2 regions of the Cupriavidus sp. C2SS-8b genome follow, and region 2 is predicted to be linked to the other one. Evidence: riboswitches for the same ligand, from Rfam matches in the RefSeq annotation. Region 2 holds a riboswitch; the other holds the start of a gene.
The links. A riboswitch is a leader RNA that binds a small molecule or an ion and turns the genes downstream of it on or off. The one in region 2 is predicted to bind glycine.
Positions count from the first base shown of each region.

Region 1: it holds a riboswitch for glycine, as region 2 does, so the genes downstream of both, ACIGJB_RS24735 (D-amino acid dehydrogenase) here and gcvT (glycine cleavage system aminomethyltransferase GcvT) in region 2, are expected to answer to the same signal.

Region 1 is NZ_CP172717.1:1,704,136-1,709,428, forward strand. Features, by position in the region: gene ACIGJB_RS24725 (GntP family permease) at 1-446, opposite strand, end outside; gene ACIGJB_RS24730 (hypothetical protein) at 582-743, shown strand; gene ACIGJB_RS24735 (D-amino acid dehydrogenase) at 750-2,000, opposite strand; glycine riboswitch at 2,145-2,244, opposite strand; gene gdhA (NADP-specific glutamate dehydrogenase) at 2,743-4,086, opposite strand; gene ACIGJB_RS24745 (Bug family tripartite tricarboxylate transporter substrate binding protein) at 4,444-5,293, opposite strand, start outside.
Region 2 is NZ_CP172716.1:3,490,512-3,495,804, forward strand. Features, by position in the region: gene ACIGJB_RS16285 (ABC transporter substrate-binding protein) at 1-81, shown strand, start outside; gene ACIGJB_RS16290 (UvrD-helicase domain-containing protein) at 103-2,199, opposite strand; gene ACIGJB_RS16295 (glycine zipper 2TM domain-containing protein) at 2,480-2,716, shown strand; glycine riboswitch at 2,798-2,886, shown strand; glycine riboswitch at 2,908-3,036, shown strand; gene gcvT (glycine cleavage system aminomethyltransferase GcvT) at 3,134-4,261, shown strand; gene gcvH (glycine cleavage system protein GcvH) at 4,366-4,746, shown strand; gene gcvP (aminomethyl-transferring glycine dehydrogenase) at 4,850-5,293, shown strand, end outside.

The DNA.
Region 1 (5,293 bases), on a different replicon from region 2:
GCGCCCAGCGCGATTGCGCCCGGCATCAGCCGCTTCGGGATATTGCTCTGCCGGTACAGCTCGGCCGCGAACGGGTAGACCGCGAACACCACCACGAACAGCGACACGCCGCCATAGGTCAGCAGCGCGCAGACGGCGACGATGACCGCATTCGCGCGCGAGCTGCCGATGTAGCGGATGGCGGCCGCGACGATCGAGCGCGAGTAGCCGGACAGCTCGATTACCTTGCCAAACACGGCGCCGAGCAGGAACACGGGGAAGTACAGCTTCACGAAACCGACCATCTTCTCCATGAAGATGCCGGTAAAGGCCGGCGCCACGGCCGACGGCTCGGTCAGCAGCACGGCGCCAAGCGCGGCCAGCGGGGCAAACAGGATGACGCTGTAGCCGCGATACGCGGCAAGCATCAGGAAGGCAAGCGCAGCAACGACGATCACAAAGGACATGAAGACTCCGCGAGGTTTGTTCCTGGTCTGGGGAAATATAGGCCCGTGCGCCCGAAAGCGCTCCACCAATTACATCTGTGACAGGCCGCAGGGTGCAAGTTCGCACGTCAGGAACGGGATGGCAGTGCACGGAGTATGCCCGGGAGAAAGTGGAACATAATCCTCTTTCCGGCCACTTTCCAGGCAAAAGGGCGCGCGGCTGCGGCCATCGGCATCAGCCGCGCGGCGTTCTACAAGAAGCTGGTGGCGCACCGCGCGGCCGGGCGCATGGCGCCGGCCGGGGCGGCGGAGGACTGAGCGAACTCAGTGAACCGGATGGCTTGCGGCGATGGTGTGACTGATCATCGCGGCCGTGGCGGCAGAGAGCGTCCAGCCCAGGTGTCCGTGTCCCGTGTTGTAGAACACGCGCGTGGCGCGGCCGCGCGCGACCCGCGGCATCATGTCGGGCATCATCGGCCGCAGGCCCGCCCATGGCACCGCACGCGAAGTCTCGATATCGAAATTGCGCCGCACCCATGACACCAGCGGTGCGATGCGGTCCGCCCGGATATCGCGGTTCTCACCGTTGAATTCCGCGGTGCCGGCCACGCGGAAACGGTCCGCGCCCAGCCGGCTGGTCACGATCTTGGCGCTCTCGTCGAGCAGGCTCACGTACGGCGCGTTCTCCACGCTGCGCGCGTCATCGAGATGCACGGTGATCGAATAGCCCTTGACCGGATAGACGTTGATCCGGTCGCCCAGCATCGCCGCGATATGGCGGCTGCCTACGCCGGCGCAGACCACCGCGGCGGTTCCCTTGATCTCGCGTTCGCCGCCATCCTGCCCCGAAGCGATGGCGGCTTCCGATGCGCCCAGGCGCATCGTCACGCCGTCCGGGCGCAGGTCCACGGCCTTCACGTCGACGCCCTGCAGGAACGTCACGCCAAGCCGTTCGCATGCGCGCGCCAGGCCGCGCGTAAACTTGTGGATGTCGCCAGTGGAATCGGACGGCGTGAAGTAGCCGCCGTAGTAATGGCCTTGCAGCGTCGGCTCGATCGAGCGGATCTCTTCCGGCGTGACGGCGTAGCGCTCCAGGCCGCCTTGCACCAGCATCTGGTTGGTGCGGCCCGCGGCCTCGAAGCTGGGGCGGTCGTGATAGAAGTGCAGGATGCCGCGGCGCTCCAGATTGAAATCGATCTGCTCGCGCTCGGCCATGTCGAACAGGTGCTGGCGCGCGGCGATGGCCAGGCGCGTGGTCGCGATGGTATTGGCGCGGTAGTTGCGGAGGTTGCCGACGAATTCACCGAGCCACGAATACTTGTGCCACGACGGACGCGGATTGAGCAGCAGCGGCGCGTCGCGCCGCATCATCCATTTGAAGCCCTTGAGCAGCGTGCCGGCGTTGTTCCAGACCTCCGCGTTGCAGGCGGAAAGCTGCCCGCCGTTGGCGAACGAGGTTTCCATTGCCGGATAGTGGTGACGGTCCAGCACGGTGACGCGATAGCCTTGTTTCGCGAGGGTATAGGCGGTCGTGACGCCGGTAATGCCGGCGCCGATAACGAGCATGTGAGACATGACAGATTGTCCGAAGCAAGGATGAAATTGACCGTTGCCGGTCCCCTGCCCCATCTGTCCGTGGTACCTGAGAGCTTGGACATGGCCGATGACCATGCCGTCCCCTTCGGTGGGCGCCGTAGCGCCTCTCTCCAGATCTGTACTTGCGACGCCACAGTCCTCGGTGCCTGAGAGTTTCCGGGGCGGTTGCTCCGTCGGCGCCGGACCCGCCAGGCGGCGAGCCGGTCTCTCCTGCGATGTCGCACGACGCCGGAGGGTGTCCGGAGCCGCTTGTTTTTGACAGGCGTGGGCCTGTCGATGGGCGATGATAACTTGAAGGCTTGGGGGGTGGTGAGTCGGGTTATCCCCCACATTGGATTTTTGTGATGGCTGCCGACTAGTTAGTGAGCTGCGCAGCAGCCGAAGGCGATGATGCGATATCGCGGGCAGTGTCGGGCCACGGACAGGTTCGGGGCTGGTTCAATCATTGCCGGAGAGCCTGCATACGGTCGCGCTCCACGCGGCAGGCAGCCGGGCAGTCTCTGAAGCGAATACCCGTACGAAATTCTTCGCACACTACGATCAATATTCGCCCGTTAGGGCAAGTAAACGCGTTCTTTGGTTACTTTCTGTCGCTCGGACAGAAAGTGACTCGCCGGCTACGCCGGCGAAACAGCCGCGCCCGCCAAGAGCGTACCACCCGGTCATAACCAAAGAACTCCGCCGGCCACGCCGTAAGGAAAGCGCCGGGGAACGCCAAGCTTCAAATCACCCCTTGCGCCAGCATCGCATCCGCCACCTTCACAAACCCCGCGATATTCGCGCCTTCCACGTAGTTCACATAGCCTCCGTCCTTCTGGCCATGATGAATACAGTTCTGGTGGATATCCTTCATGATCGCGTGCAGCTTCTCATCGACCTCGGCGTGGTGCCACGACAGCCGCATGGCGTTCTGCGACATTTCCAGACCCGATGTGGCCACGCCGCCGGCGTTGCTGGCCTTGCCCGGTGCATAGAGGATCTTCGCGTCGACGAAGCGATCCACGGCCTCCAGCGTGGAAGGCATGTTGGCGCCTTCCGCCACGCAGATCACGCCATTGCCGAGCAGCGTTTCAGCGTCGTTGCCGTCGAGTTCGTTCTGCGTCGCGCATGGCAGCGCCACATCGGCAGGCACGTGCCACGGCGTGCGGCCAGCCTCGAACTTCATATTGTGGCGCGCGGCGAAATCGGACAAGCGGCCACGCTCTTCGTTCTTGAACGCCATGACTTCGGCCAACTGCTCGGTGGTCATGCCCTGCGGGTAATGCAGCACGCCGCCGGAGTCCGACAGCGTCAGCACCTTCGCACCCAGTTCGATGGCCTTTTCGGCGCCGTACTGCGCAACATTGCCCGAACCGGAAATCAGCACACGCAGGCCGTCGAACCCCATGCCGCGGCGGTGGAGCATTTCCTGCGCGAAGTACACCGTGCCATAGCCGGTGGCTTCCGGACGCATCAGGCTGCCGCCGTACGCCAGGCCCTTGCCCGTGAACACGCAGGCGGACTGGTTCGATAACTTCTTCATCATGCCGGCCATGAAGCCAACTTCGCGCGCGCCCACGCCGATGTCGCCAGCAGGGATGTCGGTGTCCGGCCCCAGGTGGCGGAACAGCTCGGTCACCAGAGCCTGGCAGAAGCGCATCACCTCGGCATCCGACTTGCCCTTCGGGTCGAAGTCGGAACCGCCCTTGCCACCGCCCATCGGCAGCGTGGTCAGCGCGTTCTTGAAGGTCTGCTCGAAGCCGAGGAACTTCAGCACCGACAGGTTTACCGTCGGGTGAAAGCGCATGCCGCCCTTGAACGGGCCGATGGCCGAGCTGTGCTGCACGCGGAACGCGCGGTTGACCTGCACGCGGTTCTGGTCGTCGGTCCACGCCACGCGGAACTGGATCACGCGCTCGGGTTCGACCAGGCGCTCGAGCAGCGCCTGGTCGGCATAGCGCGGATGACGCTCGACAAACGGCCAAAGCGTCACCATGACTTCTTTGACGGCCTGCAGGAATTCGGGTTGGCCGGGGTCGCGCCGGGCTACGCCGGCCAGGAATGCGTCGAGGGAGGGAGAATTCACGGGATGTCTCTGCTGTGCTGGAAAGAGCGGCCGCGCCGGATGCGTGCCCGGCTTGCGTGCCGTAAGAATTGCGCGATCCGTGGAGCAACCCCGACCAACGCAATTGTTAATACATTGCGGAACTGCGATGAATGTATCAACGGGGCAACACTTTACCACCGTGCAGCAATTTCCCGACAGTGAAAACTGCTGTGGCCATCACGTATGCGGTCCGAAAATCACCCCAAATAGTGCTGCGATTTCCAGTCCCGCCCCTCTCCCCCGCCCCTCTCCCATAAATGGGAGAGGGAAGACAACCGTCGCCGGATCGACGTGATCGCCAGCCTGCGTGCCGCAGTTGGATCTGGCCGCCCGGCATCAATCCATCGTGATCTTGCCCTGCTCGATCACCGTCTTCCAGCGCTTGAGCTCCTGATTCTCGAACTGCGCGAACTGCTCCGGCGTGTTGGCCACCACCTCGAAGCCGCTTTCGGCCAGCTTCTCGCGCATCTTCGGCTCGTTGAGCGCGCCGACCAGCGCGCCGTGCAGGCGGCTCTTCACCTCGGGCGACAGGCCGTGCGGTGCGGCGATGCCCTGCCACGAATAAACCTCGACGTCCTTCACGCCGCCTTCGGCCATGGTCGGCACATTGGGCAGCACCGCGGCACGCTTGTCCGACGTCACCGCCAGCGCGCGCAGCTTGCCGGTGCGGATATGCTGCAGCACGGCGTTGATGTTCTGGAACGACACGTCGACCTGTCCGGCCAGCAGATCGGAGATGGCCGGCGCGCCCCCCTTGTACGGAACGTGCAGACCCTCGGTGCCGCTCTTCTGCCAGAACAGCGCCGCGGTCAGGTGGTCGGAAGAACCCGCGCCCGAACTCGCGAAGGCGACTTTGCCCGGGTTCTTCTTCATGTAACTGACCAGTTCCTGCAAGTTCTTCGCGGGAAAATTCGGCGTAGCAACCAGCACGTTGGGCGCCCGCACCGCCACGGTGAGCAGATCGAAATCCTTGGCCGGATCGTAGCCCAGGTTCTTCTGCAGGAACGGATTCACCGCGAACACGCCGATCGACGCCACCAGCATGGTGTAGCCGTCCGCCGGCGCGCGCTTGACGAACGTCGCACCGATCGCGCCCGTGGCGCCCGGACGGTTATCGATAACGAAAGGCTGGCCCAGCTTCTCGTTGAGCGGCGGCGCGAGCATGCGCGCGATGGTGTCGGTCGAG
Region 2 (5,293 bases):
GTGGGCGATTTCACGCTCGATTTCACGCAGGGGCAGCGCGGCTCGCGCTACGTGCAGCTTGCTGCTTCAGGCACGCGGTAGGTCCACGGTTTTACGCAGCGCTCAACCGGGCGCCGTCTTGCCGCCATTGCCGAGCAAGGCCTTCAGCGCGCCAAGCCGATCCTTGGGGCTCATCGCCGGCATCTCGTCCTTCGGCGGGGGCGCCTCTTCCAGCTTCATCTCGCCGATAAAGCGCGACGGTTCGCAGGAATAAGTCTCGCGCGCGCGCTTGCGCTTCTTGCACCAGCTGATATGCAGGCTGCGCTGGGCGCGCGTGATGCCTACGTACATCAGGCGGCGCTCCTCTTCGATCTTCTCGTCGGCCATGTCCTCGTCTTCGCGGCAGTGGGGCAGGATGCCCTCTTCCACGCCGACCAGGAATACGTGCGGATACTCCAGGCCTTTCGAGGCATGCAGCGTCGAAAGCCGCACTGCGTCGGGGTCTTCCTCGCGCCCTTCCAGCATGCTCATCAGCGCCACGGTCTGGGTCAGTTCAAGCAGGTTCTTGCCTTCACTGCCGAAGCCATCCGCATTGTCGAAGCCGGTGGCTTCGCCCTCGCCCGCCGGCTCGGGCCGCGTGCCCTTGCGCTTGAGCCATTCGAGGAACTCCAGCGTATTGGTCCAGCGCGACTGGGCCTGGCGCTCATCGAACGCGTCATACAGGTAGGCCTCGTAGTGGATGCCTTCCATCATGTCGTCCAGCACCACGCTGGCCGGATCCTTGGTCGCGCGATCGGCCAGGCGCACCATCGATTCGCAGAACACGCGCAGCGGCTCGAGCTGGCGGGGCTGCAGCTTCGCTTCGATGCCACCCATCATGGCCGCCTCGAACAGCGACACCTTGGCCTGGCCGGCGAACGTGCCCAGCACCTCAAGCGTGGTGTTGCCGATGCCGCGGCGCGGCGTGGTGATGGCGCGGATGAAGGCGGGATCATCGTCCGGGTTGGCGATCAGCCGCAGGTACGCACAGATGTCCTTGATCTCGGCCTTGTCGAAGAAACTCTGCCCGCCCGACAGCACATACGGAATGCGTTCGCGCCGCAGGATCTGCTCGAACAGCCGCGCCTGGTGGTTGCCGCGGTACAGGATGGCGTAGTCGCGGAACTGCGCGCGGCGTTCGAACTTGTGGGCGGACAGGCGGAACACCACGGACTCGGCCTCGTGCTCCTCGTCGTTCATCGGATAGATCGCGATCGGGTCGCCCATGCCGTGCTCGCTCCACAGCTTCTTGTCGAACAGCTTCGGGTTGTTGGCGATGACCGCGTTGGCCGCCTCCAGGATGCGCACCGTGGAGCGGTAGTTCTGCTCGAGCTTGACGACCTTGAGGTCCGGGAAATCGGTCTGCAGCAGGCGCAGGTTGTCCAGCGTGGCGCCGCGCCAGCCGTAGATGGCCTGGTCGTCGTCGCCCACCGCCGTGAACGCCGGCGCGCGCAGGTGCGAGCCGCCCGCCAGCAGCTTGAGCAGCTGGTACTGGCACGCGTTGGTGTCCTGGTATTCATCGACCAGGAAATAGCGCAGGCGGTTCTGCCACTTGAGCTGCACTGTCTCATTGCGCGCGAAGAGTTCGGCGGGCAGGCGGATCAGGTCGTCGAAATCCACCGCCTGATAGGCGTTCAGCGTAGCCACGTAATTGCGGTAGACCAGCGCCGCCTGGTGCTCGTCGGCGTTGGCGGCCTGCGCGATGGCGGCTTCCGGGTCAACCATGCCGTTCTTCCACAGCGAGATGGTGCTCTGCACGCCACGGATCAGCTTCTTGTCGGTGGTGCCGAGCTGCTCCTGGATCAGGCCGAAGCAATCGTCCGAATCCATGATCGAGAACTGCGGCTTCAGGCCCACATGCTCGGCCTCCAGGCGCAGGATCTGCACGCCGAGCGAGTGGAACGTGCACACCGTGAGCTGCTTGAGCGGCAAGCGCTTGCCCTCGCGCGAGGTCTTGCCCTCCATCAGCTTGCCGATGCGCTCCTGCATCTCCTTGGCCGCCTTGTTCGTAAACGTGACGGCGGCGATATGGCGCGGCTCGAAGCCCTTGTCTTCGATCAGGTGCGCGATCTTCTGCGTGATCACGCGGGTCTTGCCCGAACCCGCGCCGGCAAGGACAAGGCAGGGCCCGTCCAGATAGCGGACGGCTTCGGATTGGGCAGCGTTCAGGCCGTGGGTCATGCGTGGGATGTCTGGCTGGAGGTGCGTCGGGGGGGGGCGGCGGAGGCGCCTGGTACGCAACATGCCGCAGCATGCCGGGGGCCGGCGCGAAGCCGCGCCATGTTAACACGCCCGTCAGCGGGCGTTCTGTCAGCGGAAGTCGCTATTTTCTTGCCGCGGATGTTACGGAAGTAACGCTTGGTAAGTCCCAAAACCTGCGGCATATCGCGGCTTCTAATCAGTATGGCGGGATGGATTCCGATCTGCCCCGAGCCCATTGAAGTCACTTCCGGAGCCAATCATGAGAACTCTACGAGCCCTTGGCAAGGCGACACTGGTCGGCGTTGCGGTAGCTGCCCTGGCGGGCGGCTGTTCCGATATGACGCCTAAGCAACGTAATACCGCCATCGGCGCCGCGGCCGGTGGCGTAGGGGGTGCCGTGCTCACCAACGGTAGTGCGGTCGGTACGCTCGGCGGCGCAGCACTCGGCGGCGTGGTCGGTAACGTCGTGACGGACGACAACCACCATCACCGCTAACCGGCGCTGACGGCAATCGCTTGAGGCGATAACGGGCGGGCCTGCCGCGTTGACAAAGGCAGGACCCTCCCGTACATTGCGCGCATCCGACCGGGAGAGCGCGCATTGCATTGCGCCGCCGAAGGGGTATCACCCGAAAACTCTCAGGCACCATGGACCGTTCGGATCGGCATGCAACATGCACACGATGCATGCCGCACTCTGGAGAGCGGCACCCGCCAGCCATGGCGAGCGTGTCCACCGAAGGGGCGCGCGAGGGTCGGACCTGCTAAGCGGGGCCACCTCGTAATCTCTCAGGTATCGAGGACAGAGGGGTCATCCGCCGCAGCGGATTGCGACGCTATTCGAGCGAAGCAAGCGTTGCGGCGGATGACCCTTTTTTCGTTTTCGAAACCGAGATTGCCCCCGAGGATTCCCATGACGCTCCAGGCCACGCCCCTCAACGCCATCCACCGCGCCCTCGGCGCCCGCATGGTCGACTTCGGCGGCTGGGACATGCCGGTCAACTACGGCTCCCAGATCGAGGAACACCACGCCGTGCGCACCGACGCGGGCATGTTCGACGTGTCGCATATGTGCGTCGTCGACCTCGCCGGTCCGAACACCCGCACCTTCCTGCGCGGCCTGCTGGCCAACAACGTCGACAAGCTGCAGACGGCCGGCAAGGCGCTGTACTCCTGCATGCTCGACGAGAAAGGCGGCGTGATCGATGACCTGATCGTCTATTTTTTCGCCGAGGACCGCTTCCGCCTCGTGGTCAACGCCAGCACCGCGCTCGGCGATATCGAATGGATCCGCGCGCGCAATGACGCAACCGGCAGCGGCGTGACCATCACCCCGCGCCGTGACGACGTAGCACCCGCCGGCACGCTGCCGTTCGCCATCGTCGCCGTGCAAGGCCCCAATGCCCGCGCCAAGGTGTGGAGCGCTTTCCCGTCCACCCAGCCGTCCGACGCCCTCAAGCCCTTCAACGCCATCGTGGTCCAGGACCCTGCCATCGGCGAGATCATGGTCGCGCGCACCGGCTACACCGGTGAAGACGGTTTTGAACTCGTGGTGCCCGCCGAAAACGTTGCCGCCGTATGGGAAAAGCTCGACGCGGCCGGCGTGCGCCCCGCCGGACTCGGCGCGCGCGACACCCTGCGCCTGGAAGCCGGCATGAACCTGTACGGCCAGGACATGGATATCCACACCTCGCCGCTCGACGCAGGCCTGGCGTGGACCGTGGATCTGCTGAGCGAGCGAGATTTCACCGGCAAGGCGGCGCTCGCCGCCGCCGGCCAGCGCCAGCAGTTCCTCGGCCTGATCCTGCGTGACAAGGGCGGCGTGCTGCGCGCGCACCAGAAGGTCATCACCGCTGCCGGTGATGGCGAAATCACCAGCGGCACCTTCAGCCCGTCCCTGTCGCAGTCGATCGCTTTCGCACGCCTGCCGATGGGCGTGGCGGTGGGCGACACCGTGCAGGTGGAGATCCGCGACCGCAAACTCGCGGCGACTGTGGTTAAACTGCCGTTTGTGCGTAATGGCAAGGCACTCGTGAGCTGAGGCGGCAACGCCCCGGCCCACCACAACGGTCGCCCATCGCGCCTGCCCCATCGACCGATGGCAGGCGCCTGAACCAAGAACAAATCTGAATCCGGAGAACCCTCATGAATTTCCCCGCTGACCTGAAATACACCGAGTCGCACGAGTGGGTGCGCGTCGAAGCCGACGGCACCCTGACCATCGGCATCACCGACCATGCGCAGGACGCGCTGGGCGATATCGTCTTCCTGGAACTGCCTGAAGTGGGCAAGTCGGTCGGCGCCGGCGACGCGCTCGCCGTGGTGGAATCGGTGAAGGCCGCTTCCGACATCTACGCCCCGGTGGCCGGCGAAATCATCGCCGTCAACGAGGCCGCCACGGCCGCGCCGGAAAGCGTGAACGCCGACGCCTTCGACGCGTGGCTGTTCAAAATCAAGCCGGCCAACAGCGACGACGTCAACGGCCTGATGTCGGCCGACGCCTACAAGGCCAGCGTCGGCGCCTGACGCCGCGCCCGCCGGCCCTGCATCCAGTAGCGGCCGGCCACTGTATTGACGCGCGGCGGCATGGCTGACCACCTGCCACCGCGCCCCCAACGAGGTTCTTGCCATGAACGCCCCGCTTCCCATGACCGCCGCCCAAGGTAACCGGCCCACGCTGGCCGCACTGGAGGCGCGCGACGCCTTCGCCTCCCGCCATATCGGCCCCGACACGCCCGAACAGCAGCACATGCTCAAGGTGCTCGGCTACGACAGCCGCGCCGCGCTGATCGACGCCGTGATTCCCCAAGCCATCCGCCGCCGCGACGGCATGCCGATGGGCGAATTCACCGAACCGCTGGCCGAGGAAGCCGCACTGGCGAAGCTGCGCAAGCTGGCAGGCAAGAACAAGGTCCTGAAGAGCTTTATCGGCCAGGGCTACTACAACACGCTGACCCCGGCCGTGGTCCTGCGCAATATCTTCGAGAACCCGGCCTGGTACACCGCGTACACGCCCTACCAGCCCGAGATCTCGCAAGGCCGCCTGGAGGCCATGCTGAACTTCCAGCAGATG